DNA from 4 places in the Paenibacillus sp. FSL R5-0636 genome. Region 2 is predicted to be linked to each of the others. Evidence: riboswitches for the same ligand, from Rfam matches in the RefSeq annotation. Region 2 holds a riboswitch; each other region holds the start of a gene.
The links. A riboswitch is a leader RNA that binds a small molecule or an ion and turns the genes downstream of it on or off. The one in region 2 is predicted to bind cyclic di-AMP.
Positions count from the first base shown of each region.

Region 1: linked by a shared signal. The riboswitch ahead of MKX34_RS02680 (hypothetical protein) and the one ahead of MKX34_RS17035 (APC family permease) in region 2 are both predicted to bind cyclic di-AMP.
Region 3: linked by a shared signal. The riboswitch ahead of MKX34_RS27620 (alpha/beta hydrolase) and the one ahead of MKX34_RS17035 (APC family permease) in region 2 are both predicted to bind cyclic di-AMP.
Region 4: linked by a shared signal. The riboswitch ahead of MKX34_RS00190 (3D domain-containing protein) and the one ahead of MKX34_RS17035 (APC family permease) in region 2 are both predicted to bind cyclic di-AMP.

Region 1 covers NZ_CP150232.1:596,644-604,307, forward strand. The annotation lists gene MKX34_RS02645 (ABC transporter ATP-binding protein) at 1-188, shown strand, start outside; gene MKX34_RS02650 (ATP-binding cassette domain-containing protein) at 193-1,095, shown strand; gene MKX34_RS02655 (ABC transporter permease) at 1,088-2,368, shown strand; gene MKX34_RS02660 (hypothetical protein) at 2,400-2,609, shown strand; gene MKX34_RS02665 (hypothetical protein) at 3,072-3,431, opposite strand; gene MKX34_RS02670 (hypothetical protein) at 3,565-4,086, opposite strand; gene MKX34_RS02675 (hypothetical protein) at 4,101-4,643, opposite strand; cyclic di-AMP (ydaO/yuaA leader) riboswitch at 4,724-4,888, opposite strand; cyclic di-AMP (ydaO/yuaA leader) riboswitch at 5,308-5,497, shown strand; gene MKX34_RS02680 (hypothetical protein) at 5,750-6,166, shown strand; gene kdpA (potassium-transporting ATPase subunit KdpA) at 6,383-7,664, shown strand, end outside.
Region 2 covers NZ_CP150232.1:3,766,134-3,773,797, forward strand. The annotation lists gene MKX34_RS17015 (ABC transporter ATP-binding protein) at 1-500, opposite strand, end outside; gene MKX34_RS17020 (iron ABC transporter permease) at 556-1,590, opposite strand; gene MKX34_RS17025 (iron ABC transporter permease) at 1,590-2,645, opposite strand; gene MKX34_RS17030 (iron-hydroxamate ABC transporter substrate-binding protein) at 2,866-3,873, opposite strand; gene MKX34_RS17035 (APC family permease) at 4,077-5,894, opposite strand; cyclic di-AMP (ydaO/yuaA leader) riboswitch at 6,019-6,178, opposite strand; gene MKX34_RS17040 (disulfide oxidoreductase) at 6,373-6,837, opposite strand; gene MKX34_RS17045 (DsbA family protein) at 6,834-7,550, opposite strand.
Region 3 covers NZ_CP150232.1:6,043,575-6,051,238, forward strand. The annotation lists gene MKX34_RS27615 (exosporium glycoprotein BclB-related protein) at 1-1,668, shown strand, start outside; gene MKX34_RS27620 (alpha/beta hydrolase) at 3,186-4,013, opposite strand; cyclic di-AMP (ydaO/yuaA leader) riboswitch at 4,101-4,287, opposite strand; gene MKX34_RS27625 (hypothetical protein) at 4,608-4,781, opposite strand; gene MKX34_RS27630 (Nif3-like dinuclear metal center hexameric protein) at 4,866-5,636, opposite strand; gene MKX34_RS27635 (alpha-glucuronidase family glycosyl hydrolase) at 5,685-7,664, opposite strand, start outside.
Region 4 covers NZ_CP150232.1:38,948-46,611, forward strand. The annotation lists gene MKX34_RS00175 (AbrB/MazE/SpoVT family DNA-binding domain-containing protein) at 236-490, opposite strand; gene MKX34_RS00180 (HD domain-containing protein) at 786-2,069, shown strand; gene MKX34_RS00185 (TatD family hydrolase) at 2,121-2,891, shown strand; cyclic di-AMP (ydaO/yuaA leader) riboswitch at 3,090-3,319, shown strand; gene MKX34_RS00190 (3D domain-containing protein) at 3,605-4,771, shown strand; gene rnmV (ribonuclease M5) at 4,947-5,498, shown strand; gene rsmA (16S rRNA (adenine(1518)-N(6)/adenine(1519)-N(6))-dimethyltransferase RsmA) at 5,495-6,379, shown strand; gene yabG (sporulation peptidase YabG) at 6,545-7,447, shown strand.

The DNA.
Region 1 (7,664 bases), 3.2 Mb from region 2:
TGCACTTTACAATGGATACACCGGGTGTAGCTTCTTTTATCATAGAACAATTTTCTGAAAACGAGAAACGCATTCATAACTTGGGCGTAAAGGTTATCAAGAGCCGCAGTTTGGAACTGGACGAAATATTAAGTTTATGGACACAGGGTCATCGTCCTATTCTAATTGACCACAAGAGAGGGGACTAGAGAAATGGAAGCCTTAAAGCTGGAAAGTGTAGTTAAGCAATATGGAGAAAAAACCGCAGTAAACGGAATTAACCTAACTGTAGGTAAAGGGGAAATTTACGGATTACTGGGGGCGAACGGCGCGGGAAAAACAACCACGATGCGTATGGTACTCGGCCTAATCTACCCTGATGAGGGCAAAATTTTGTATAACGGGAAGCCTTTCAACAGTGAACTGCAGCAACTTATGGGTTATCTGCCCGAAGAACGCGGACTATATCCTAAGGTGAAGATCAGCGATCAAATCGTTTACTTAGCCCGCCTGCGTGGGATGTCAGCTAGTGATGCAGATAAGAGCTTGCGCTATTGGCTGGATCGATTTGAGGTTCCGGATTATTACAATAAAAAGATAGAAGAGCTTTCCAAAGGAAATCAGCAAAAAATGGGCTTTATCGCCGCTGTCGTTCATAAACCGCAGATTCTGATTCTAGATGAAGCTTTCAGCGGGCTGGACCCAGTAAACGTGGAGCTGCTGAAAGATACGGTCAAAGAATTGCGTGATTCGGGAACAAGTATCCTTTTCTCTACGCACCGGATGGAGCATGTAGAAGAGCTGTGCCGTAACATTACGATTCTCGATCGTTCCAATACGGTCGTTCAAGGGGATATCCGCACGATCAAGAATGGCTACCCGCGGGAAGAAGTATTGCTGCGTACAGCTAATGAGGTAAAAGGTCTGGAGTCCATCGCAGGCGTTACAGCAGTGAAACGGCTGGAGCGTGGGTATCTGTTATCGATCAGTGAGATCGGTGCAGCACAGCGTATTTTACAGCAGGCGATAGCACAGGGTGAAGTGGAGCATTTTGAAATCAAGGAACCTACGTTAAACCAAATCTTTATCAGAGCGGTGGGTGAATCTAATGAATAAGATGGGGACAATTATCGGCTTTACCTTTAAAAATAAAGTTAGAACGAAATCATTTATGATTACTACTTTGATTCTAGTATTATTGCTCAGCATAGGGATGAATCTTCCCTATATCATCGATCAGTTTAAGGGTGATTCGGCCAAAAGTGAAGTTACTCAAATTGCTGTGATTGCTGAAGAGGGAAATCAGGTTGCAGAATTGCTGAAGGCTTATACTGCGCCAGAGGGCATGCCACAGGCTAAGATAGTACAATATGCTTCTGCGGATGATGCCGAGTTAAAGAAAGCATTAGATGAAGAGACAGTAGAAGGTTATGTTACTTTTGCAGAACCTACTGGTGAAGGGCTTCCACCCGTTACTTATCACAGTAATGATGGGGAACTAAACGGAGATGTTCAAGTTTATCTTCAAAATGCACTTCAGCAAGCAAACACACAATTCATCGTTGGCGACAAGCTGACCTCTGAACAGATTGCTGCAATGTCAACACCAGTGCAGATTACTACACAACAGCTTAAGGCAGGCGGTGGCAGTGAAAGCTCTCAGGAGGACACTCCGGCCATTAACTACATTATCGTATATGCCATGCTTATGTTGTTCTTTATGTCCATTATGATGACAGGCAACATGATTGCCGCTGAGATAACCTCTGAGAAAAGCTCGCGGATTATGGAGATTCTCATTACAAGTGCCTCACCTTTAGCGCAAATGTTCGGTAAAGTTATCGGTGTTTTCTTAGTAGGAATATTGCAAATTGGGATCTTTGTCGCAGCGATCGTCGTCAATTTGACGCTCCCGCATAACGCAACCGTATTGGCTGACTTTGATCTGGATTTAGGCCAGCTCAATATTAACTTGCTGCTCTATGGATTTGTCTTGTATGTCTTAGGTTACTTCCTCTATGCCTTGATGTATGCGGCTGTAGGTTCGATTGTCAGCCGTACGGAGGATCTCGGCCAGGCGGTAATGCCAATCATGATGTTAGGCTTCGTAGCGTTCTATGTTCCACTGTTCAGTATCTCCAATGCGGATACTCTAGTGGTTAAGATAGCGAGTTATGTACCTTTCACTTCACCATTGACGATGCTGCTCCGAATTGGTGTCGGTGAGGTGGCGATCTGGCAAGTCATTGTATCGCTGCTGATCCTGCTTGTGACTACCTTCATCTTCGGATGGCTGGCAGCCAAGATCTATCGTACCGGCGTACTGATGTACGGCAAACGCCCAAGTATTAAAGAAATCAGAAAAGCAATGAAAGCATACAAGATCTAAGAAGGCCTCATATAACTTTTAAGGAGTGCTAATGATGTCTCCAAGCGAACAATATACCATTATGCTTTTAATGAGTTCGGTATCACTGGCTTCGGTTAGTAGAATGCTTCCGGATGGCTCCACTTTTATGGATTTCGTTCAAGGCGTATTGACCGGTGTTGCTATAGTGGGGATGTTGGCAGGATTGTGGATGTACAGTAAGGCGCGTAAGAGTAAGGCGCGTAAGAGTAAGGCACAATAGTAGGTACTGAATTTTCGGGGGGGATCCTAACAGCCATTTATGGTTGCTGGGATATCCCCGTTTTTGCGTTGGCAATCTCTTTGTATACGAGCTGATATAGCTAACGGACCCAGCAACACTTAAATGCAACAATCATCGAGATTTGGCAAGATATCGGACACAATAGTCGCTATTGGCATGAAAAACGGTGAATTAGTAGCTCTTTTAACCAAATAGTTGCACTGGAGTCCGATACTATGCTCAAAAGGCGATAAACGTGCAAATAATGTCATCTGGGTCCGTAAGCCTTGCCTTGGTGGAAGATGATTAGGGCCTGCTTGAAGACGATCCGAGACGCTCATCGCTCGGGATTTCTACTGGAGTCCGAACGCCGGCCAAATTTGAGGAAAAGCTTCAATTAAAGGCTCCTGAGTCCGTTAGATGCTTCATGCGCTTAAAGATCGTCTGAATTCTAGTCAGTGACTAAATTATAGAAAGATTTGCGCTCGTTCGTATATCCGCTTGGGCGGTCATCTGCTCCCGTACAGCTCTAAGCTGTGCTTTCAGTGCAGGAACACTTTTTTGCAGAATAATGCTTATTTGAGAAAGAGGCAGCTTTAAGCCGTACCACAATACCTTCACAAGCTGTTCCTCCCAAGGTAATCCCTTAGCCGATAGAAGAGAGCGCCGGGCAAAAGAATCAGCACACTGGCGAATACAAGTGCGGTAAGCGTGGATAGAGAATAACTGAGGGTCGAAGTTATCCTGACGATATATTTTATGAAGCTCTGTGAAGGTGCGGATAGTAACCTTGTCTGCCTCATTAGATTGTTCTAATAACATGGAACTGAGTACGTAGACTTCATTAGTATACTTTTGAACACACTCTGCAAATTTAGCACTGTAGGTGGACACGGGAGGTAAGGGGTCAGGCATGGTGAACACGATCCTTTCAGAATGAGAGATTTGCTTGAATCTATAATATAGAAAAGTAAGAGATGGATTTATTGATAAGATCGGCGGTGTCTGGTTCCGGGCAACTGTGTTTCTGCTGGGAGGCAGTGGATAAAGCTTTGGAAGGTTTGTAGTAGAGCCGTTCACTTCTGGAATTGCTCCCCCCAGCTGCAACACTGTACAGACGCCCTTGCTGAATATGCCCAGCCAAGGATTTACCCTGGAGCTTGGCCTTTAAATCCTGCAAAGCACCCTGAACTAGCTCAAGCTTAACCTGCTCCCAATCTGAACCTTCGCGGCGGACCTTATCCAGCGCTTCCTCAAGACGGCAATGACAGATAGCCCGTAAAAAAGAACTCCATTTAATGAGATCGAAATTTTTGGTGTTGGCAGAGATTAGACAAGCCCCCCAACTGCAACCTCCCTTACAGGTGAGCTTCAGAATACCATAACGGCAGCCTTCAGCCCCTTCCATTCCATAGTGAATAGGCTCGGGTTCATCCAATACAAATACTTCAATGCGGGATAGTCTGCGCTGGTCCATAGTAGGGTTCCTCCTTAGATTTCCAAAAGCTTTAAGTCTACATGATGAGTGACACTAGCCTTTTCTACACAAGCGAGCATTTCCATTTTATTCTCACAGACTGCGGTATGCTCTAGCCATAGTCGGAACTTCTCTTTCCGTATAACAGATAGATGTAAGGGAAAGGTGCTGCGGGATCTCAAGACATACCAACCGGCGCTTACATCTTTCCAAGGCTCCTTGAAGGCTGTAAACCACGGGAGTTTTTGATGCGATGACCAATCCTGCTGCTGTTGTTGTTCTCGAATTTTTTTATATATTTCATATACAATCTTAGAGTCTAAACAGTCTTTACAAGAAGAAGGTGTACTGAATTGGCGAAGGGCTTGGATCTGGTTCTGGCCAAATGCATAACCTACAATGTATCTGTGATTATTTTCTTCGAACCACAAGGCCCCGAAACAAACGTAATTTAGACTTATCGGCTCAAGCAGCCCTTGATGTATCCCTAAATAATAGTGCTTCAAAACATTCACCCCATCCAGCGTGCTATCACCTAATAGGCTCAGGTAACGCAAAAACCGCAGCAAGAGGAGGACCTCTGCTGCGGTTTTGGATTACAGGCAGATATACCTGGGCCAAAGCGTGGCGGATCAAGGGTCTCTCTCTTTACGCTTACGAGGTTAGCTGTCGGATTCGGACGGTGAGAGTCGCCCTACCTATTGAGACTTACGCAGTCTCCTTTGGATTCACCCCAAGTAGGCCAGGTGGCCTGATGGTTCCCCCGTTCCCTGCGAATGCAGGAACTCAGCGTTGATTGTTTTTCATGAATTAGATTCAACCCGAATCATACTCTTTTCAAGATTTTCTGTAAAAAACGGAAAATGTTCTTTTAGAGCGATTTTAACCATATCCTGCCGACTACGACTGAAAAACGAGGTAAATAGGTATTTATGGCGTGTTATCGCGCCTCTTTCTCGCTCAACCTCAGCTTCTTGCGTTTCTACCTATAAAGGGAATTTGCAGTATTTTCGCTCTAAAAAGGTGAATAAAATCACATGGGTTATAGATAGCGATTAAACGCTCGAAACTCGAGTAAACAAGAGATATAGAGAGATTAGATATCAAGTAAGCGCTATCTAATGGGAAAATAGTTTTTAATTTGCATTATTTTGGCATCATTCAGGTTTTACAAGTCTTCGTGCATAAGAGTATGATTACTCCTGTTTCAACGACAATCGAATATTTGATCCGCTTAATTTCCGATAAGGAAAGCGGGGGAACCAACAATCGGCAGCCGATGTGAGAGTCGGAAGCTGATTATGGGGTGAATCCTGTAGAGGGTGCGAGTGAGCTCGCATCTATACAGGTAGGGCGACTCTCACCGCCCGAATCCGACAGCTAACCTCGTAAGCGTATGGAGAGAGGATGAGTGCAATGTGACCGCTAGCGAGCCACAGAGGAGATCCTTTGTGGCTTTTTGCTGTGCTCTTAGAAGCAAAGCATTTATGGAGGCCTCCCCCAAGAGGTCGCTAAATTCATCATTAGCGGTATTTGTAAGGCAGCGTCTAATGACGTGACACAACCGAGCTTTAGGTTGTGCCCGAAAATGACGATAGGTCAACATCCTTTCGGAGATTTTCGTTGCCTCCTTGTTGTAAATGAGCAGGAGGAGAAAAAAGAGATGACGGATCAGAATGAATATGTGCTTGTATGTGCGCCTACAAAGGCGGGAGAACATTTCATTAAACTTCTGAAGTTCAGGGGTATTAAGATGGCGGGATTAACCAACAATCTGGCTGAGAAAGCTTTACTAGAGGAGCTCGGAATCGAGCAGGTTATTCTAGTGGATACCCGCCATCAGAGCACTTGGTTTCGCCCATCGTTCCCGGTAGGCAGGGTATATCTGTTTGAGAGCAGCTTTCCGCTTTGCTGCCGCTATATTCAGATGTGCCGTACCTGGACGACACAGCCAATTTTTGTGATTACAAGTTCTATAAATCCTAGATTGGTCTATAAAAGACTTGGTGCGAGCTATGTAATCTATTCCCATAGTGGTGATGCTGATTTTCTAATCGATAGATCACCTCATCAAGGATAATGGAAGGAGTGCGGAAGATATGATGGATCTGTATATGGTGGCTTCGTTAGCTGTAATTTACGGGTTATTTTATGGCTTTATGCGCTGGTGCGCAGGTGTAGTTGAGGATACGGGGAGGGATAAGCTGTGATTCTAGTAATCGCTGTTACCCTACTGTTGTTTATATATCTGGTTTACGCGTTGATTCATCCTGAGAAATTTTAAGGAGGGGCATTCATGGGCATTTTGCAAATAGTCGTCGTAATTGTAATTCTCATCTTGTTGGTCAAGCCGATGGGGACGTATTTATATCATGTATTTTCTAACGAACCGAATCGTACGGATCGCTGGTTTGCAGGCACAGAGAAAGGTATTTATAAGCTGATCGGCCTGAAAAAACGGGACGGAATGTCCTGGAAGAAGTATGCACTCAGCTTTGTTTTAACTAATATCGTACTGGTTGCTTTCAGTTATATTTTTCTAAGATTACAGCGGGGATTGCCGCTGAACCCGAATGGAATTGCCGATATGGAACAGACGCTTTCATTTAATACGGTGATCAGCTTTATGACCAATACGAACCTGCAGCATTATAGCGGGGAGACGGGACTATCGTATTTTTCACAAATGGCAGTCATCACGATGATGATGTTCACGTCTGCAGCGAGCGGATTTTCTGTTGCGGTTGCTTTTGTCAGAGGGATTACAGGACAGAAATCAGTCGGGAATTTTTTTGAGGACTTCGTAAAAGCACATATTCGTGTATTCATTCCATTAGCTCTGCTAGTTTCATTGGTGCTGGTAGGGTTGCATGTGCCACAAACGCTCAAGCCATCGCTTGAGGTCACTACACTCGTAGGGCAGACGCAACAAATCGCTATCGGTCCAGTCGCTTCTTTGGAGTCAATTAAACACTTAGGTACGAATGGTGGCGGCTTCTTCGGAGCCAATTCAGCGCATCCTTTTGAGAACCCTAATCCACTTACGAACGTTCTGGAGATTCTCTCTATGTGGATGTTGCCAGCCTCTTTGCCATATATGTACGGATTGTTCGCTAAGAACAAACGTCAGGGCTGGGTGATTTTCACAGCAATGATGACCTTGTTCGTTCTGCTGCTGGGGCTGAATTATTATGCGGAAACTAAAGGGAATCCCGCTATTAATGCGCTGGGGATCGAGTCTTCGCAAGGCAGCATGGAAGGTAAAGAGGTGCGTTTTGGTATCCCGCAATCTTCGCTGTTCACTTCGGTAACAACGGCAGCTACGACAGGTAGTGTTAACAATATGCATGATACGCTGACACCGCTGGGTGGCATTACCCCTCTGGCCCTAATGATGCTCAATAACGTCTTCGGGGGAAAAGGTGTAGGACTAATCAATATGCTGATGTATGCCATCATGGGCGTCTTCTTATGTGGACTAATGGTTGGCAGAACACCAGAGTTTCTCGGGCGAAAGATAGAAGCCAAGGAGATGAAGCTGATTGCGATTGCTATCCTTGTGCATCCGTTCATTATCC
Region 2 (7,664 bases):
GGCTCGTCAAGGAATAAAATATCTGTTTCTTGAGCTAACGCCATAGCGATCCATGCGCGTTGACGTTGTCCACCTGAGAGACGGTCAATAGGGCGATCATGAAAAGATTCCATGCCCGTAACAGAGATGGCGTTGGAGATGATGTTGCGATCCTCAGCGGTCATCGTGCCAAATCCCTTCTGATGAGGGAAACGACCGTAGCTGACCAGCTCAGATACCGTCAGACCGTCAGGAGCCGTTGGGTTCTGCGGTAGAATCGCTAGCTGCCTAGCAACCTCTTTAGTTGAAAAGTTATGGATCGATTTGCCGTCCAGCATTACGGTGCCACTCTTCGGCTTCATAATCCGGGCCATCGTTTTGAGGATTGTAGATTTACCGGAGCCGTTAGCGCCCACTAGTGCGGTGATTTTTCCCGTAGGGATAGACAAGTTCAATCCTTTAACTATAGTAGCCTCTGCATACCCAATACTTAATTCTTCTGTATTCAAACGTTCTGACATGATCTACAACTCCCTTAAAAGTTTTATGGAGCTATGCTCCTAAGTATGAACTAATTTACGCTTTAGACTTGGCGAGTAAATATAAAAAGTAAGGTGCGCCAATAATCGCAACCACAATGCCAGTCGGAACTTCCGCAGGTTGCAACACCCATCTGCCGATGGTATCAGCGGTAATCATAAGAAGCGCCCCTGTCAAAGCACTAGCAGGCAATAACACCTGATGACGGGGTCCCACGAGCCTGCGAGCCAGGTGTGGTGCTATCAGGCCGACGAAGCCAATACCTCCGCTTACTGCGACGCAGGAGCCGGCAAGCGCTACGGCTGTTACCAGAAGGAGAATACGTTCCTTCTCCACACGCATTCCTAGACCTAATGAAGTATGGTCCCCTAGATTCAATACATTTAGAACCCGGGCTTTATAGAAGGCGAACGGTAACAGAATCGCGATCCAAGGCAGCAAAGCAAGGACGAATCTCCAATCCCCACCCCATATTTTCCCGGCGATCCAAGTAGCTACAAATTGATAATTATTAGGATCAAGCGTAAGTGCCAATACAAGCTGGCAAGCATTGATTCCTGCAGCGACCGCAATCCCGATAAGGATCAGCCTTGTAGGAGACAGACCATCTGCCTTCCGGTAGGCAAGAATATAGATTAAAGCTGCGGTCAGGCCAGCCCCACCAAGCGCTAGGAGAGGCAAGACAAATACCGGAGCTGCTGTTGTAGCCGGAAAGAACGAGATAAAAATGATTACAGCAAAACCTGCACCAGCACTTATGCCCAGCGTAGCCGGTTCGGCGAGTGCATTACGTGCGAGACTTTGTAGAATACAGCCTGATACTGCAAAGCCCGCTCCAACTAACAATGAAATTACGATGCGGGGTAATCTGAAATCAAATAAAATAAGCTTTTGCTGATGTGTTCCATCACCCAGCAGTGTATGTAATACCTCCAGTGGGGATAGACGCATAAACCCTGTATTCATACTGACTATAAACACCACGACGATCAGTATAGCAAGGAGCGATAACACCGTTAGGGCGCGTGTACGGCGTTCTTTTTCATCTGGAGTAAGGGTTATTTTGGGCATTACAGCTCCCCCTTCCGCTTACTCGCTAAATAAATAAAGAAAGGTACGCCGATGATGGCAATTAAGGCTCCTAGCGGTGTCTCATACGGTGCATTTATCATTCTTGCGGCAATATCTGCAAAGATAATCAATAAGCTCCCCAGAACAGCCGAGCAAGGTATAATCCAGCGGTAGTCCACTCCAACGAAATAACGTGTAACATGTGGAATAATTAGTCCTATAAAAGCAATCGGGCCAACCGTTGAAACCGCACTTCCAGCTAAGATAACCACAACAATCATACATGCCAACTGAACTAACCTTGTCCGCTGCCCCAGACCAACCGCAACTTCTCTTCCTAAGCTGAGCAATGTAACGGATCGTGATAACATCATCGCTGCAATTAAGGCCACGGCCACCCAAGGGAATATAATCTTGATCTGAGTCCAGCTAGCTCCCCCCATCCCACCGGCTAACCAGAAGGCTATATCCTGAGATAAGTTGAAAAGAATAGCTACTCCCTGACTAATAGCAACCAATAAAGCACTAACTGCCGAACCTGCTAGTGTCAATCGCAAGGGGGTCAGGCCATTAAAAGAAAGCGAACCGATTCCGAATACGATAAAAGAGGCCACAGCGGCACCGATAAAGCAATACAACATTAGTGAAGTGAATGAGAGTGAGGGTGCAAAAGCAAATACTATTGCCAGCGCTACTCCTGCTCCTGCATTCAAGCCTAACAGCCCTGAATCCGCAAGCGGGTTTCTTGTCATCCCCTGCATGATAGCCCCTGCTACTGCGAAGCAAGCACCGACTAAGGCGCCAGCAATAGCACGTGGAAATCGCAGTTCTCTGATCACCTGATGTTTTTGTAAATCTGGATTGAAATGAAATATAGCTTCCCATACTGTAGCTAACTTGATATCTGCCGCACCCACTGAAACCGAAAGTGCCAATCCGAAGGCAATAGCAGCAAGTCCAAAAATAAGAATACCAATGGCAGCTGCCGGTCGGGTATGTAAAGCTTTTTTGGGTTCATTTTTAATACGATTTGCGAAATCTGAGGGTGAAACCATGGGTTGTCTCCTTATTCAATAGTTACAATGGTTTATATGATAACAACAATCATTCTCATTATCGCAAAAATATTTATGTTGTACAATTGCAGGAACGATTTTTCCGTACTATGGGATTGGTTTATAAAAAAATGGTGCAGATCTTTGTATCCCGAGATACTTGATCTGCACGCCCTTCCCCACCGAAATGATCAGTCTCATTCATGGTGAATTACGACTTTTATTTCACAAGACTTTTTAGCACATCGTCAATGATTTTGCTGCCAGCGTTCGCACCACTGTAAAGCCAGCTGCTTGTTGAGCTCATTTCATGCACATTTCCAGCTTTCACAGCTGGGATGCCCTTCCAAATTGCACTATCTAAGATCTCCGAACCCTCAGTCTTATCACTATTTACAAGGAAAATATGATCTGCAGTCAGCTCAGAAAGCTTCTCTAGCGAGATCGGATTCCAAGTTGCTCTTGTTCCTACTGGGATCTCTGTTACTAAGTTAGGAAGCTTTACGCCAAGGTCTGTATATAATACAGCACCACTGCTGCGGGTTTCGTCTACAATATAGAAGTTTTTTTGCACCAACCATAGAATAGCCGCGGACTCTTGTCCAATAGCTCCTGCAAGCTGTTCTTTCGCAGCCGCTGCTTTAACATCATAATCTTTAATGGCTTTTTCTGCTTCAGGGGTTTTGTTCAAAATCTCACCAATCTTGAGCAAAGATTTGCGCCAATCTTGATTTAGTTCATCCCCAATTACATAAGTGGGTGCAATCTTATTCAACTGATCGTAAATCCCGTTCTGAACAGAAGACTCCGATGGGATGATAATAAGATCCGGAGCAAAGCTGGTTACAGCCTCTAACGGAAGATCGTAACTAATTGTAGGAACATCCTTCAATTCAGTGGCCAGATAATCCTGAACGCCATTTGTAACTGACCATTGAGCTACTGGAGTCACACCCAGAGTTACCAATGAGTCTTCCAAATATGAACCCAGGACGCGCTGTGGATTAGCCGGAATCGTTACTTCATGGCCCATTGAATCTGTTAATGTCTTAGGAGCAGCAGGTGCCTCTGTAGATTCTGCTGTAGGAGCTGTTGTAGGCGCTGTTCCTGCATTTGATGAACTTTCAGCATTATTATTACCACAAGCGGAAAGTAATAGCGTCATCACTATTAGTCCGCTCATTGTCACTTTCATGCTTCCTGATCTTTTTCTGTTAAGCCAAAACATTAAAAACCCTCCTATATGTAACTGCTTTGATATTCAAAGGTGATCTTTACCTCTGCTTCACCTTTAAATGATATTGATTCTCATTCTCTGTGTCAACATATAAATTTCAAATTCTGTGGATTTGCAACAATTTCCTTCATATAAAATACAAAAGAGGTTATATTCCGAACATTCCGGATATAACCTCATCTTTAATCTTCTACTTATTTATTTAAATGATAAGGGACAGTCGCTACTACAACGTCCTTTTGATTCATTAGATACGAGCGGATTAAAAAGCTGGTCTGATTATGAAGCACGGCTTGCCACCAATGTTTGGTAATAAACTGTGGAATCAGAATCGTGATGTGATCCGTCGCAGCTGTCTTCCACTCAACCGTATCGATAAACTTCACTAACGGACGAATGATACTACGATATCTGGAACGAAGTACAATCAGGCGTACGCCTGGATTCCATTCCTCCCACCGTTGCTCCATCTTATGAATGTCTTCTTCATCAAAGCCTACATACACAGCAACAACATTATCTGTTAGAGACTTCGCATAGCTGATGGAATGTAATACGGCACGTGTAACCCCTGCAACAGGAACAACTACAGTACTTCCTTTAATTATAGGTTTATCAGTAGCCGGACATATACGCAGTTGATCCGCAGTGTTCAAATAGTGCTTATGAATACGGTGGAACACGAACATTACAGCAGGTAAGAAAATGAATGCCATCCATACGCTCGAGAATTTAGTAATGATAAATATAAGCGTAATCGTCAATGTAGTCAGCATACCGATGGTATTTACAACAAATCTTTTCACCCATCCAGCAGGTCTTGTTTTGATCCAATGCACCATCATCCCCAGTTGGGATAAGGTAAAAGGAATGAACACGCCTACCGCATAAAGTGGAATCAAACCTTCCGTATTCCCATGGAATGCAGCCACAAGTATGATAGACATAACTCCTAGAAAAATAATCCCGTTTGAGAAGCCCAGGCGGTCACCACGGACCATAAATGCGTGTGGCAGATATTTATCTTTTGCAAACATAAAGGCAAGCAGCGGAAACGCTGAATATGCTGTATTAGCTGCCAAGAACAAAATCACTGCTGTAATCCCTTGAATGAAAAAGTACAATCCGCCACGGCCAAAGGTCGATTCAGCGATCTGAGAGACAACCGTAGCCTTTTCATCTGGCACAATACCATACCAATACGCCAGCACAGTGATTCCGGTAAACATAAAGCCAAGGATAAGTCCCATGATCATTAGCGTCTTGGCTGCATTTTTCTCAGCCGGTGCTTTAAAGTTTGGGATCGCATTAGATACGGCCTCAACCCCCGTTAGGGCTGAACAACCAGAGCTAAACGCTTTTAATAGTAGAAACAAACTTACATTAGATACGGCGCTGCCTATTTCAGGAACATTCGCATGCGCGCCACCCATTGCATATTTAACGATACCGGAGATAATCAGAACAACAATCGAAACCACAAACAAATACACTGGAATTGCGATGAACGAAGCCGATTCAGTCACTCCGCGAAGATTAATGATTGTTAATAGAACGATAACAGATACAGCGATGAGAACAGTATGATTATGAAGACTTGGAAAAGCCGATGTGATCGCATCCGTCCCTGCCGAGGCACTAACCGCTACGGTAAGAATGTAATCCACCAATAATGAACCCCCAGCGAGCAGCCCTGTCGGAATACCAAGATTGCTCTTGGCTACGATATAAGCTCCGCCTCCTTGCGGATAAGCAAAAATCGTCTGCCGATAGGATAAAATCAAGATGGCCAGCAGGCCCAATACGGCTAATGCAATTGGCAGGGAATACCAGATGGCAGTAAACCCGGCAGCCACCAGTACAATCAGAATTTGTTCCGTTCCGTAGGCTACAGACGAGAGCGCATCAGAAGACAGGACAGCCAGTGCTTTAACCTTGGATAACTTTTCATGATCGAGTTCATTCGACTTCATCGGACGTCCGATCAATAGTCGTTTTACCTTGCTTACCATGGTGGATACAGTTCCTTTCTTTGGGAGCTGAAACGGAATTTCCGTGCGCTGTTTTCATTGGTGGATTTCATAAATGCAGACACAAAAATAAGCATACGGAAATGATCCGCATGCTTATGCATGGTCATTTTCCCACCTTGCTTACGAGGTTAGCTGGCGGATTCGGGCTGTGGTTATAGCCCTACGGTACAGGTCTGTTCGACCCGGTTCCGATTCACCCCATTGGCATGAATGCCAAGTTTGGTTCCCCCGTTTTTCCTAAGAAAATTCAGCGCATATTCAACTTCTCACAAGGTCTAATATTAGTCTACAAAGTGCCTACAGTAAAGCGTTGAAAAAAATGAAAAAAGAATGAAAAAACATCCAATAAGCTCAAATATAGCGTCTTATTGGATGCTCTCTTTCATTATCTTCAATTATCCCTCTAGCCCGTGATTTTAATACCTTTTCAGCTTTTTTGTAACTTCCAAAGCGAAAACTAAAATCCTAAGCTCTCCTCTGCATCTACTTCAATCATTTCTTCTTCCTTACGTCCATACCAAAGAAGGAGACTAATTAGAGCAAAAGCGATTAAAGCTAACAAAGGAATCGTAATAAATCCGAAGTAGTTCAAGTAATCTTTATTACAAGGAACACCAATTGTACAAGGTAGAACTTTACTTAACGCTGGAATCTTCTGTTCCGCATAATGATAGATTGAGATACTGCCACCAATCAAACTTAATGGAAGCACATAAGGAATGATGCGCTTATCTCCACGGAAAGTGGCAATTCCCAACAAAAATAACTGCGGATACATAAAAATCCGCTGAAACCAGCAAAGCTTACAAGGTTCATATTTCAAGACTTCACTTAAATACAAGCTACCAGCTACAGCAACCAAAGAGACAAACCAGGCCAGATAGAGGCAGTTACGCTTGCAAAAAGATAGGAATTTTGTCACTTTGCCTCCACTGCTTTTGCGGCGGCGTTAATTTCAGATGTAATCGCTTCAATATCGAAAGGTTCAGCCGTTTTCACCCCATTAATGTAGAGCGAAGGCGTAGTTGTCACGCCTGCGTCAGTTGCCAACTGAATGTCTTTCTTCAGCTCATCTGCATAAGTTTTCTCTTGGATGTCTTTACGCAACAGATCGTAATCGATCGCTAATTTCTCTTTTTCAGCAAGGCTTATCAAGAAATCCTCAGTGGCCCATTCGTCGCTCTCATCCCCTTGCTGCGCATATACAGCATCATAGAACTTCCAGAATTCATCCTTATTCTGATGGTATACAGACAATGCAGCTAGTGAAGCTGTCTCAGAGTCAGGACCAACGAAAGCCATATTTACAAAGTAAAGAGCTGCTTTTCCCTCGTTGACAAAATCTTGAACAATTTTCGGTTTCATGGAGCCAGCAAACTGGGAACAAGCTGGACATTTGAAATCGCCAAATTCAACAAGCTTAACAGGTGCATCCTCATTACCAATCCTAGGTAGCTCACTGTAATTGAATTCTACCGGTTCTCCTGTAGAGACATTCTTTGCTGCATCTTTCGAAGCTAACATAAACAATCCAACAAAAATGATAACTACTACAGCTATTGAACTAATAACTAAAATTCTCGTTTTCTGCTTCTGTTGCTCCTGTTCTACCCGTCGTTTCTCTTGTTTGCTCAACTGGGGAACATTTGGACTTTTTTTAGGTTTACTCAAGGAGAATTCCTTTCTGTCCTCTAGGGACTAATGTAGTTTTTATCATATACATTTAAAATTATATAATTATTAATCTCT
Region 3 (7,664 bases), 2.3 Mb from region 2:
ACAACACTTCATATTGTCAATCTCCAAAGAGTGTTAAGAGAGCTATTGGAATTCTTGCATACTTCTAAGTTATGCAGCCCTTTTAGAACTGAGCTACTTTCTGTAGTAGAGATAACCATTGTATCGACCGAAGTCAGTCCCTTCTCAGTCGTAAGCGTTGGCACTAATCTTCAACTGCTATTAGCTGAGTTATTATCTTTTATTCTCGCCACGAAGATTGACCCTAATTGCAAAGATCAGCTGATTATTCAGATCAGACATATTCAGGCTTCTATTACACAAGCAATTGGATTACCTATTAAAGGTGTGACTGGACCTCAAGGGCCACATGGACCACAGGGACCTCAGGGGCCGCAAGGATCTCAGGGGGTTCCGGGAGCAACGGGAACTACAGGGGCAGGGCTGCAAGGAATTGTTGCTTTTAATCCTGCATTAAGCCCTACTTATCCTGCCGGTCAAGTAGTAACCTTCAATGGCAGTACCTATATAGCTACTGTTGCGGGACCAACGGGAACACCTGGAAGTTCACCAGATTATTTATTAATTGCTGGGGGCTCCACAGGCCCCCAAGGACCTCAAGGCCCTCAAGGAACACCGGGACTTCAAGGACCTCAGGGGCCGCAAGGGGTAGGGCTGCAAGGGATTGTAATCTTTAATCCTGCACAAAGTCCTACTTATCCAGCAGGTCAAGTAGTAACCTTCAATGGCAGCACCTATATTGCTACCGTTTCTGGACCTACTGGAATACCCGGGAGTTCACCAGATTACTTGTTAATCGCTGGTGGCGCGATGGGACCTCAAGGACCACAGGGTGTGCAGGGGATTCAAGGGCCAACAGGTGCGCAAGGACCAGCAGGTCCAGGCGTAGGAGCAACTGGAGCGACTGGCTCGACTGGCGCTGCAGGCTTGGCAGGCCCTGCTGGTGCAACGGGCGCGACTGGCGACCCCGGCGCGGTCGGCGTTGCCGGAGCTACGGGTGCAACGGGTGCGACTGGTGATCCCGGCGCGGTCGGCGTTGCCGGAGCTACGGGTGCAACGGGTGCGACTGGTGATCCCGGTGCGGTCGGCGTTGCCGGAGCTACGGGTGCAACGGGTGATCCCGGCGCGGTTGGAGCTACTGGCATTACCGGAGTCACTGGTGCAACCGGTAACGGTGCAATTATTCCGCTGGCATCCGGAGGACCTATTATTATGACCACGGTTTTAGGTGGTTTGGTGGGAACAACAAGCCTTGTAGGCTTCGGAAGTTCAGCCACAGGCATTTCTCTTGTTGGCGGTAATGTTGATTTAACAGGTACTCTCCTTGGACCGCTTATCAACTTTGCATTCTCGACTCCTCGTGCAGGAGTGATAACATCCCTTGCTGCTTATTTCAGTAATACCATAGCTTTATCGCTGCTTGGTACTACAATAAATGTAACAGCACAGTTGTACCAATCGGCCACACCAAATAACACATTTACTGCTATTCCAGGGGCATTAGTAGCGCTCCCACCTATCACAGATACTATTAATCTAGGAACTTTTGTCAATGGAATTACAAATGATATCAATTTTGCTGTAACACCACAGACACGTCTGCTTATGGTATTCTCAGCCACTGCTACAGGCCTCACCCTTGTAAATACAGTCACTGGTTATGCAAGTGCTGGCTTTACGATTGTATAATCATTAAAACAAATTCAAAAAAAGGCATCTGCCATTCCTTCTAAGGAGTGACAGATGCCTTTTTGGTAATATGCGGTACAATTACTTGATCTTTCGGACTCAAATGCCGCTATTCGTTAATTTATCCCTGTTTAGAGAGATCATCGGACCTGAGAGGCGCTATTGGGCAGAAATGGTGCTCAATAGCGTCTATTTTGTACAAATAACGCCTATGGGGTCCAATAGCAACTCAAAAATAGGAAAATATTGCAAATAAGAGCGCTTGAGTCCGATAGTCTGTCAATGCCACTCCCCGCTCTTCTTCTCTCCTACTCATGTCCGGAGGCTGAATCCCTATTACCGAAACCTTCCTTTCCTTTGGTCTCGATCAGGAGCTGCAGATACGCTGCTTATTACACCTCCTTCTATACACTTACAATCACTACTTAGAGTCTACTGTTTCTTTCCCACGTCGGATGAGCTGCTTACTATGCCTCCCTCTATACACTTACCTTAACTACTTAGGTCTACCGTACTCTCCCACGTCGGATGAGCTGCTTACTACGCCTCCTTCTATACACTTACCTTCACTACTTAGGGTCTACCGTTCTTTCCCACGTCTGATGAGCTGCTTACTACACCTCCTTCTATACACTTACAATCACTACTTAGGGTCTACCGTTCTCTCCCACGTCGGGTCAGCAGCTTATTACGCCCCTTCTATACACTTACCATCACTACTTAGGGTCTACCGTTCTTTCCCACGTCTGATGCGCTGCTTACTACGCCTCCCTCCATACTCTTACCATCACTACTTAGGTCTACTGTTCTTTCCCATGTCGGGTGAGACGCTTACTACGCCCCTTCTATACTCTTACCTTCACTACTTAGAGTCTACTGTTCTTTCCCATGTCGGGTGAGACGCTTACTACGCCCCTTCTATACTCTTACCTTCACTACTTAGAGACTACTGTTCTTTCCCACGTCGGGTGAACTATATTTGATGCTGTGGTAGGGTAGGGACATTAAGTGGCGTTCTAGGTACAATATGCTTGTAAATGTTCAACATCCACCGGTTAGTAAAATACCAAAGGCTGGCTCATTCGTAGATTTCACTACTGATGAGCCAGCCTTTAGTTAGATATCCATTATATTAGGGAAATCCTCCCTAATATTCATCGATAATCGTTTTAAAATAAGGTTTTTAGGGAAATCCTCCCTAAAAATTCATGCAAATACCCATTTATGGCTAAAAACACCCTATTATTAGGGAGGATTTCCCTAATCCACGTTCTAGGAGCCATAATTCCCTTCACTTTAGGGAGAATTTCCCTAATCCACGTTCTAGGAGCCATGCTTTCTATCACTTTAGGGAGAATTTCCCTAATTCACGTGCTAGAAGCCATAATCCCCTTCACTTTAGGGAGAATTTCCCTAAAGTTCTACCCAGAAAGACGTCCCATAGCCAGCTCATGCTCCCTGGCTATGGGACGCCTTTTTCCACTTAAACGCTTCGCTTGTAAAGGTCTCCCTATAGATCAGCTAATCTGCTGACTGCCCTGCTGCTTCTCTAAGAAACGTTGAAGAATCGCATTGAATTGCTCCGGCTGGCACAGATTACTTGGATCTAATGCGTTCGGAATAATCGCCAACTGCGCATGTGGCAGCTGGGACACCATTTCCTTCATACAATTCACTCCAAATTCATTAAAGTCCCCTACAATACATAAAGCAGGACGTTTAAAAGCCTTTAAGCATCTGGTGTAATCAACATGGCTTGTAGCCAGTCTTTGCCGATATAGCTCCCGGGGACGTTTGTCCAGCAGCCCTCTTCTAATCTCATTGTAGGCCAGACTCCAGCGCTCTCGGTACATCATCCGAATCGAAGGCAACACCAGCTCGCTTGGGAGATAATACATTAGCAAACTGCAATATGCTGCCATAGTTTGTATTTTCCCTACAATTGTTGATCCGTGAGTCCTACAGAAGCTGTCTGCGACCACAATTGCTTTTACACGCTCAGGATATTGTTTGGCAATATGCTGAACGACTAAGCCACCATAGGCGATTCCTACAAAAACTGCTTCACGAATACCTAGGTCATTCAACAGCATAATCAGATCCAGACATTGCGTCTCAATAATCTCATGTGGGGCCTCCAGCAGTTTACCAGACTTACCATTCCCCCGTAAATCGCACAAAATCACTTTATATTTATCGGAAAAATACTCCAGCTGTGGTTTGAACATACTGTGTGTTAATCCATGTCCATGGATAAACACAACCGGAGTGCCAGTTCCATTGATTTCATAATAGAGCGAAGTTCCGTTCAGTTTAGCGATAGGCAAAGGTAACACCTCTTTCATAATAAATTCTACGTCTATATCTGCTTAAAAACGCAGCAAAAAACCACAGAGGGATTCTCTGTGGCTATTCATCACTAAACACGCCATTCATCCTCTCTCCATACGCTTACGAGGTTAGCTGTCGGATTCGGGCAGTGAGAGTTGCCCTACCTGCAGGGATGCATGTTATGCACCCGGAACAGGATTCACCCCATAACCAGTGCCGACTCTCACATCGGCTGCCAGTTGTTGGTTCCCCCGCTTTCCAGAAACGGAAATTAAGCGGATTGCTTATGTAATTGTAAATTTAAGATAATTGTCAGTTCTGAGATGAATCATACTCTTGTAAGGTTTGCTTGTAAAGGAGGGCTCTGGTCAAAATAATGTTGAAAGCAATGCTTTTCATTTCATATTGAGCATACTCTTCATTTTCTCTTTCTTTTGCTCTTGTTTACTCGTTTTATTTAAGAAAATGGCTCTGAACCAAGCCAAACGGAGGTTAAAACACCAGTACTTTCTATATAAAGGCCATCCTTTTCACTGGAGATATGAAAAAAGCTAAGCAGAATCAGAGATATTCCCCTGTCCACTTAGCTTTCTCTTACAATACTATGGCTACAAAAGATCGGCGTTTTTCAATGCATGCTCCCAGCTTGGAAAAAAGAACAGCGCACTTCTCATAAGCTCAGGATCGCTCTGCTTTACTTGTTTTTTACTGATCGAGCTTCCGTCGCTTTGCAGCTTTTTGATCCGACTTAATACTTCATCAGCCTCCAAAGGAATTTCCATTGAAACACTCCTTTCTCAGTGACCTGTTTCCCTTCATTTTCTCCATAATATGTTTATTTATTCCGTACTCTTTATTTCCCCAGATTAAACCATCTGATAGATGGGTTGTTCAGCAATGAACCGGCTAGGAAGCATGGGATATTTGTCTGCTAAGATTTCAGCTAAATATTTCATTCCCGGCGCTTCACTCTCCGCATGACCTAACATGATGAGCGCTTTAGATCTGCCTTGGTGCCCTGCATCCCGCACATATTCCGGAGTCTCCCACTCTGGTCCCTCTCCAGCAATAATTAAATCAAGATTGTGATCATTAAAATGCGGAATAGCCATCGTCACGCCTCCTCTGTAACCTACTAATATCCCTACGCGTTTGCAGGACAGAGACAGGTCACCAGCAGCGCGTACATAAGAGATCCCTAGCTTACTTTTAATATACTGAGCAGCTTCCAGTACAGTCATAGCAGGAATAGTGAGAATCGTAGCAGCTGCTTGCTGCTCTTCCACGTATGCGGACCAATCTAGTTCTCGCAGCAAACCCACCATAATTCCATCCGGCTTTTGCCGATGCCAATAATCATGATAACGAAAAATAGCAATTTGGGAATGTTCGATCAGACTTTTTTTCGCATGATAAACCGGATCACCTTCTAACCACTCGCTCGCCGCATGATGGCTATAAAATACACCTTCATGCGTGATCAGCAAATTGGCTCCTAACGCTATTGCTTGCTCCACAACATTTTGTGTGGCAGAGAAGGCCGTAATAATCCCTGTGACTTCAGTTTCCGGTTCCCCTGGGTTCAGAATATCGACAGTGCCTTCTACCTGTTCCACAGTTCCCATTAAATCTTCCATAATCGCTCTAATCGTGAGGCTCACTATCATCATCCCTCGATTCGAAATCTAATAAATCTTTCTGCCTTTAAGATCCTCAATTCCGCTCTTGCGGTAAAAATACGTATTGATCCGATCTCTCCATTCCTGCGCATGCTCTGCTTGCTCTTCAAGACGTTGCTTCACTTGCATATACAATCCACTATCCACGCTGCCTTCAAGTGATTCCCATGTCGCTAGAAGCTGTGCAGCCTGCTCTGCCCCCTCGAAATGAGTATCGTAAATATGTTGTATAACCGTTTGCCCCGATTGCAGAACATGCGTGTATGGAACATGATGAAAGAACAGCAACAGCTCTTCTGGACAAGACGCTAGATTCTCATAGTTTGATGCATTAAGACCCATATACTGTCCACTATAACCCGTTCCCGATTTGACTGAACGATCCACACCAATGCCTTTATGATCCGCATAATGGTACGTTCCCCACTTGGCGTATTCATACCCATCCACATTCGGCCCATAATGATGATCCGGATTAACCATCCAACCCACACCTAATGGAGCTGTGTAAGATTCGTAAATCCTCCATGAGTCCATCAACATCCCGCGAATAGCAGCCACTAGACCTTCATCAGTGCCAAAGGTAAGCCGAATCCATTCCTCAGCTATTTCTTTTGCCGTCAGCTCCGGATTCCAAATTAATCTTCCATATCCATACAGATTAGCTTGAGCTAACCCATGCCCCGTCCAGTTCATGTCATCTCCAACATTAGTTACAGCAGCCACACCATTATACTTATTTCCCCACACCGATCCGTCCACAACATGTTTCACAAGCGTAGTTTGCCCTTTGGCATAAGTATTGAAATCAAGGACTTCTTTCCACTGTGGAACAAGATAACAGAGATGCCGCTGCTGCCCCGTATATTCTTGAGCAATCTGAAACTCCATCAGATGACTGGTATGTTCCAGTGCGCCAAACAGCGGAGATACCGGTTCTCTGACTTGAAAATCCATCGGTCCATTCTTGATTTGCAGCACTACATTATCATTAAATCGGCCATCCAATGGTTTGAAATGATCATATGCCGCTCTGGCCCGATCTGTCTTACGGTCACGCCAATCCTGCTTGCAGTTATATACGAAACAACGCCAAATCACGATTCCGCCAAACGGCTCCAGTGCTTCTCCCAGCATGTTGGCGCCATCTGCATGGTCACGCCCGTAAGTGAATGGTCCTGGTCGATTTTCTGAATCCGCTTTGACCACAAACCCGCCAAAATCAGGTATCGCCCGATAAACCTCACTAGCCTTATCTTTCCACCATTGCCGCACCGCTGAATCCAGTGGATCAGCTGTCTCCAATGCTCCGATCTGTATCGGGCTGGCGAAGTTAGCACTGAGGAATAGCTTAATTCCGTATACGCGGAATATTCCTGCAATTAACGCGATATCAGGCAAATATTGCTCCGTTATAAATAGAGATTCAAGCTCATGAACATTCACATTGTTAATCGAAATCGCGTTGATCCCCACAGAGGACATCAATCTGGCATAATCACGCAGCCGCTTTGTATCGTTAAGAAATTGATTGGACTCGTAAAAAAAGGACCGTCCAGCATAGCCACGTTCAATACTGCCATCAAAATTATCCCAGTGATTAATCATTCGCAGGCCGTTCACCGGACTCATAGACAAATTCAGAGCGTCTATTTCGCTTTCTGTTCCTATCAGCCGTAAAAGATGGAATACGCCATACAATATTCCAACAGGCGTTGAAGCACCGATAGCGATACATTTCTCAGCAGCGTTTGTACGTATAAGGAAACCTTCAGCACCCAGTGAATCGGTTCGCTCTCCTGCGAATACTCTACCAATTAACGGATTCCCCCCTTGGAAGGTTCCTATAACGATACACGGTCCTTCTGATTGCGCTGTGAGCAGTGGCGCTTTGCCCAGCATAGAGGTCATCCCCTGTATGAATTCCGCGGCTGCCGCCTGAATCGTTTCGTTGTCCTCCGTTACAACCAGCTCACCACACCAATT
Region 4 (7,664 bases), 3.3 Mb from region 2:
ATATAAGTGTACAAAATACAATTAATTCGTTTAATGGTAAAAATCATTTAAAATTACTGTAAGAAATACAACTAAGTATTACTGGTTCCGTCTTGAAGCACATTGCCCTTAGGGAGGGGATAACCGGGAGGGCAAACCCAGACATAAAAAATACCTCCCGCGGTCACGGGAGGTCAAGGAGATATGAAAAGGTTAGAATTAACAATTTGATTAGTTCTATTATATACTATTTAATTTAGTTTGTCACAGGGGTAGGGATGGAAGAAATGCATTCATGACAAACTATTTTTCCTTTAAAGTAAGTTACGTTCTCAGCGTTGCCACAGAAAATGCAGGCAGGCTCATACTTTTTAAGCATAATCCGTTCGCCATCAACGTAAATTTCCAGTGCGTCCTTTTCGCCAATGCCAAGTGTACGGCGTAATTCAATAGGAATAACAACCCGTCCAAGTTCGTCTACTTTTCTTACAATTCCTGTTGATTTCATCATAACAATCGTTACTCCTCTCAATGTTCCAAAAACGTCATTATTCGACATTGTTCACTGTTTTATGATACTTATAATACCAACGATTCCCAAATCAGTCAACCTTTTTTCATAGGCTGAATAAGAAAATTTCCATAAGAACTTTGAATGTCCCTATAAAAATTAAGAATTACCCTGAAAGCATTTTGTCGATTTACCAAGACCAAAAATGATACTTTTCGACAAAGTACGACATAATTACTTATTATATACTGATATTAGTTAAAATCATATTAAATTATTAGAAGGAGTTGATCTCATGAAGCAGCCGCTCACGGAAGAAAAGGTTTTCAAGGATCCCGTTCATAATTATATTCATGTACAGGACACGATTATTTGGCGACTAATTAATACAAAAGAATTTCAGCGTTTACGCCGGATTCGCCAGTTAGGTACCTCATATCTCACTTTTCATGGTGCAGAGCATAGTCGATTTTCTCATTCTTTAGGAGTATATGAAATTACACGAAGAATCATTTCGCAATTTGAGCGCAGCGGGTATAAGGATTGGATTCCGGAAGAAAGTTTGCTTACTTTGTGTGCGGCTTTGCTGCATGATTTAGGGCATGGCCCATTTTCCCATTCTATAGAAGAAGCTTTTGAAATGAACCATGAGGATTGGACCTGCCGGATTATTTTGGAGGACACGGAGATTACCGAAATATTGCGTGATGTGGAGGAAGATTTTCCTCGTAAAGTAGCTTCAGTTATCTCTAAGACTTATGAGCATGAAATTGTTGTCAATTTGGTTTCCAGTCCGCTGGATGCTGATCGTATGGATTATTTGCTGCGTGATGCGTACTATACAGGTGTAAACTATGGAACCATCGACATTGATCGGATTTTGAGAATGCTTCGTCCTTATAATGGGCGGATTGTAGTAAAAGAATCAGGTATGCATGCCATTGAAGATTATTTAATGTCACGTTATCAAATGTACTGGCAGGTATATTTTCATCCGGTGACGCGCAGCTCTGAAATTATTTTGCGTCAAATCTTCCGTAGAGCTAAAGAATTGTTCCAAGAGGGGTACAAATTTCGCTTTATGATCGCTCCGCTGGAAGATCTCTTTCGAGGAGAAGTAACAGTGAAGCAATATTTAATGCTTGATGAGGCACTGGTACAGACTGCTTTTATGCAATGGACACTTGAAGAAGATGAGTTATTAAGCGACTTGTGTACCCGTTTTATTCATCGTAAACTGTATAAATATGTAGAGATCGAGAATTTGGATACAGATATGATTACGGAAATCCGCAGCAGTTTTGCGGGAGTGGGACTTAACCCAGAATATGACCTAGAGATTGATTATCCGACAGATTTGCCTTATGATGTGTTCCGTCCAGGAGCAGCCTTCGACAATAATCAAATTTTACTGCTTGATCGGAATGAGCAATTGCGGGAAATTTCAGAGGTATCGGATATTGTGCGCTCAATAAGCGGAATTCATCGTGGCAGATATCATCTATATTTCCCACAGGATAAGCTGAAAAAAGCCCTTACACGCTTGCCCTCTTCTGTAGCAGAGATTTTTGCAAAATAATACAAATATTTATGGAACTATTGATAAAAACAACAAGGAGTGAGCTTTAAAATGTATCTGTTCGACACACATACACATCTAGATGCGCCTCAATTCGACGAGGATCGCGAGGAAGTTATTGCTCGTGCAGTAGAGGCCGGAGTTAGCAAGATGATCAATATTGGATTTAATCGGGAAACGATCCCTTCAACGATGAAGCTGGCTGAATCTTATGATTATATTTATGCAGCGGTGGGCTGGCATCCACAGGATGCGATTGATATGAAAGAGGGGGACCTCGATTGGATCGCCTCTCTTTGCAGCCATGAAAAAGTGGTGGCCATCGGAGAGATTGGATTGGATTATTATTGGGATACCTCTCCCAAGGATGTGCAGCAGGAGGTCTTCCGCAAACAAATCGGACTAGCCCGTGAACTAAAAATGCCAATCTGCATACATGACCGTGATGCTCATGAAGATGTTGTACGGATTTTACGGGAGGAAAAAGCAAATGAAATTGGTGGCGTGATGCATTCGTTCTCAGGCAGCTGGGAAACAGCAAAAATGTGTCTAGACCTTGGATTTCATTTGTCATTTGGAGGACCGATAACGTTCAAAAATGCCAGAGTGCCTAAAGAGGTGCTTGCACAGACGCCATTGGACCGATTATTGATCGAAACAGACGCTCCATATTTGACTCCACACCCCTTCCGTGGCAAGCGAAATGAGAGTGCTCATGTGAAGTTAGTAGCAGAGGCTGCGGCTGAAATTAAAGGGTTAACATGGGAAGAATTGGCTAAAATTACGTATGCGAACGCACTGGAACGATTTGGGATTGTCTGAAAACAGGAGTAAAACGGGTGAAAAATAGAGAATAGCCGATATATTAAACTTTTTTAATATAAAAACGGCTGATTATTACAATATTTTAACCATATATTTGCGTAAACGTGGTTGAATCGTCCTTTACAACATGCATCAAAACAGGATATCATCTTTTCAGTGATGTGAGCTGTTGTTATTGTGACAGCCATTGATTCATGGATCGTCTCGCTGAGTCTCCGTATGGAGAACGGGGGAACCAATATTGAACTGCCGCATGCCTGTATCTTGAATACGACTAGGAATTGCCGCAGAACAATATTTGATTTCTTCACGTGGTCTTTGGGGTGAATTTAAGGGCAACCGCCGTGAGCGGGTGACCTGAAATAGGGCGTCTCTCTTTCGTCCGAACCCGACAGCTAACCCCGTAAGCGCAAGTAAGAGAGGCAACCTCGTGCACAAACATTCCCGCGTATTCTGACATCGGAGAAGCCACGAAAGAGTCCTCAAGAGAACTCTTTTTAGGCTTCTTTATTTTTGAATAAACTGAATGTTGCCCGCATACTGTTATATAACAGGTGTGGGAGTAGCTGTGCCGAGCAGGCGATCCATGAGCAGGAGACGCTAAGTTAATACGTGCGTATCCTGTGACAATCTCAAATAGTTTCGTCAAAGAAATTCAGTCCTCATGATATACAAATTGACGACGAGGCTATGTAAGGAGGATGGAGAGAATGGGCTTATTCCAACCAGAGGTATCCCATGATTCGCAGTCATCCAGCAGGTCTTTCGCATTACGGTGGGAGCAAGTAAATACTCGCGTACTTTTACTTGCAGGTGTGATTTCAATCGCAATCGCGCTGTTAATTCTGCTGTACGTACACGGTCAAAGTAACAAACAATTTGTTTTAGTAATAGACGGGCAAACACAGACACTTGAAACGCGAGAAGCACTTCTTGGTGATGTGTTGGAGAAAGAGCAAATTTCGCTGCAGCCGCATGATGAATTATCTTTAGGTCTGAGTGATGAAATAAAAGACGGTGACCGTGTCGTTATCAATCGTGCGCAGAAATTTAGCCTTACTGCGGACGGAGCAACAAAAACGTTATATACGACCGAAGACACCATCGGTCAGGCGATTGACAAACTGGGTATCAACCTAGAAGGCTATGATAAGATTTTTCCTTCGTTAGACACCACCATCTCTGCTGACATGGAGATTAAGATCGTTCGTATCAACAAGCAAACGGTACAGCGAACAACTAACTTACCTTTCCGTGTTATTAAGACAGCAGATCCCTCCCTTACTGTGGGAACAGTTAGAGTGGCACAGGCAGGCAAACCAGGCGTCATGGTTCAGCATATTGAAAAGATCTATCAAGACGGAGAACTGGCCTCTATGCGCATGATCGGCAAGGAAGTACAAACGGTAACAAAAGATAAGATCATTGCCGTTGGTACTAAAGCACTTCCTAAGCCTACTGTAGTTGCTAAAGCTACAACAACTTCCAAATCAAGCACTACCTCCAAAACGACTAAAGTTAGCGCTAAGACTAAGAACGTCACAAGCAAGGCTGGCGTAGACTTTGAGTACAAGAAGATGATTAAGAACGTCTCCATGACAGCTTATTCGTCAGAAGAGCCAGGAATAGGTACTAAAACTGCCTCCGGAACACGCGTAACGGAAGGTCGTACAATTGCAGTAGATCCGAATGTAATTCCTATTGGCTGGTGGGTTTATATCGATGGGCTTGGATTCCGCCGTGCAGAGGATACTGGCGGTGCCATTAAAGGCAATAAAGTGGATGTCTATTATGATTCCCTGAGCCATGCTCGTAATTTCGGCCGTAAATCACGTACCGTATATGTGATTGGACCTGTGAAACCAGAGCTTAACTAGAACTAAAGCTTTTGCAAAAAATCCTTTGATAAGCTATAGTGATGATAACCGTTAAGGAACGCTGGATGATCATTTCGTTGATCGCAGAGCAACCGCTCATCACTTATACATTCTTTAACCAAAAGAAGAGGAGCGAATCTCTTCTTTTTGCTTTTTTTGGAAGGAGTCAAGAAATATGATTAAGGAATTAATCGTCGTTGAAGGCAAAAGCGATACCGTAGCCATTAAGCGTGCTGTGGAAGCAGATACGATTGAGACAGGCGGCTCTGCTGTAAACCGGACTGTAATTGCGAAGATTGCGCTAGCTATGGAACGCAGAGGGGTTATTATTCTTACGGACCCGGACCATGCTGGGGAGCGAATTCGTAAAATCGTTTCAGCGAAGGTGCCGGGCTGCAAGCATGCTTTTATTCCGGAGAAGGACGCAACTCGAAAAGGGGATATCGGTGTAGAGAATGCATCGCCAGAGGCGATTCGTCATGCGCTGCGTAATGTACATACCTCTTTTGAAGGAGCACCTGCTTTGATTGGTATTGATGACCTTATGGCCGCTGGAATGCTTGTACACCCTCGGGCTGCTGAAAGACGTATGGCGCTTGGTAATTTGCTTGGAATCGGATATTGTAACGGCAAACAGCTGTACAAGCGGCTGGCGATGTTTGGGATTACGCGGGAGGAATTTGCCGGGGCTCTCGCCCAAATTGATCAGGGAGGCATTACTTCATGAGTGGTAGAGAGGAAATTTCGACTCCAAAACGGACCAAAGAGATTATTCAACGTTATGGATTCAAGTTTAAGAAAAGCCTGGGACAGAATTTTTTGATTGATCAAAATATTTTGGACAAGATTGTAGACGCTGCTGGACTAGATAGCGATTCTGGGGCGCTGGAGATCGGGCCGGGAATTGGAGCGCTGACGGAACGTCTGGCACTAACAGCCGGTGCTGTAACTGCCGTAGAGATTGACCGTAGACTGATTCCAATATTAAAAGACGTACTTTCCCCTTATCCCCATGTTAAGGTTCGTAACGATGATGTCCTCAATGTGAACTTGCAGGAAATGTTCAAGGAAGATTTCACCACTGTGAACAAGGTCAGTGTGGTTGCTAACCTGCCTTATTATGTGACTACTCCGATTCTGATGAAGCTGCTTGAAGAGAAGCTTCCCCTTGATAACATCGTTGTAATGATTCAGAAGGAGGTTGCGGAGCGTATGGCTGCATCTCCAGGTGGAAAGGAATACGGAAGTCTTAGCATTGCCGTGCAGTACTACAGCGAGCCTGAGCTCGTCTGTATCGTGCCGCGTACGGTATTCATCCCTCAACCTAATGTGGAGTCTGCTGTTATCCGTCTGAAGGTTAGAGAGCATCCTCCGGTAAAGGTGGAGAGTGAGAAGCATTTCTTTGAAGTGGTTCACGCTTCTTTCACACAGCGCCGCAAGACGATTGCTAACAATCTGAAGGCTCGTTACTTCCCTGAACAAGGACGTGAGCAGCTGGAGGCTTTACTCGCAGAAGCGGGTATTGAACCGACCCGTCGCGGAGAAACACTCAGTCTTGAAGAATACGCCCGCTTAAGCGGTGTTTTGCTAGCCGCTGGAATTGAATAAGCAATAAGAAACGGTTGTTGTCTTAAAGGACGACAACCGTTTCTCGTAGAAATATAAGGATGTTATTCTGGTGGAGCATTATACATTCTTATATTTTAAAAATATGGCGAGTTATGAACCAACTGAGGCCTTTGCCCATACGATGGGGTAGAGGTGGTGGTTGTAATGAATTTAGGAGACTTGGTCGTTCGCAAATCTTATGGCGGTGATTTAACATTTCGTGTAGATAATATTGTGCAGGATAGAGCCGTCATTAAAGGCACAGATTTCCGCCTGTTGGCGGATTCTCCTCTGGATGACCTGGTTCAAGTGCCTCCTACCCGAATAACGGAACGGGGACAGCAAGCACAGATCAAAGCGAAGGAATCACTGACACAGCTGCGGAAGGACCGTCAGGAGCAAAGTCAGCGGAGCGGGGGAACCCTAACAGAGGGGACATGGGCTCCACCGTCCAAGGAAGCTCCTTATTTTGAAGTGCCGGGTAAAGTACTGCATCTGGATGGCGATCCGGCATATTTGAATAAGAGCCTTAGCTTATACGAGCAGCTGCGGATTCCCGCTGAAGGGCATCATGTTCATGAATCTGCAATGGCTGATACGTTATACCGGCTGTTGCCCCGTGTACGCCCAGACATTGTAGTGATCACTGGTCATGATGGGGTATTGAAGCAACAGCATACTTACGATCTGTATAGTCTGAATAGCTATAAAAATTCGCAAAACTTTATAGCTGCTATTAGGGTAGCTAGGGAGTATGAGCGGAATTTTGATGCGTTGACTATTGTTGCCGGTGCTTGCCAATCTCATTTCGAGGCATTACTTGGAGCTGGGGCTAATTTTGCCAGTTCACCTGGTCGAATTTTGATCCATGCTCTGGATCCCGTTTATGTAGCAGCAAAATCATCCTTTACTTCCATCAGGGATACTGTAAATCTTAGTGATGTTCTGAATAATACCATCAGCGGTAATCAGGGTATTGGTGGTGTTGAGACCCGTGGCAGCTTCCGTATCGGAATGCCGCGGCTGCAGAATCTGTCGGCGCTAAAAGTGACACCATCAGCCATTTAAGCGGCAGAGATAGGTCTATGGTTTCAGGAATATAGGTAATTTGAATGGGCTGAATAGAATATCCGAAAGAAAGGGTGAGCGCTGAGCTTAACCCTTTCTTTTTTTCTTTGTGATGCCTATATTACAGATAACAAGGATATTAGTCCGGCGCTGATTTCCCGCAAAAAAATTCCGTTGACAACGAAATATGCATCAACTATAATTAATTATTTATTTG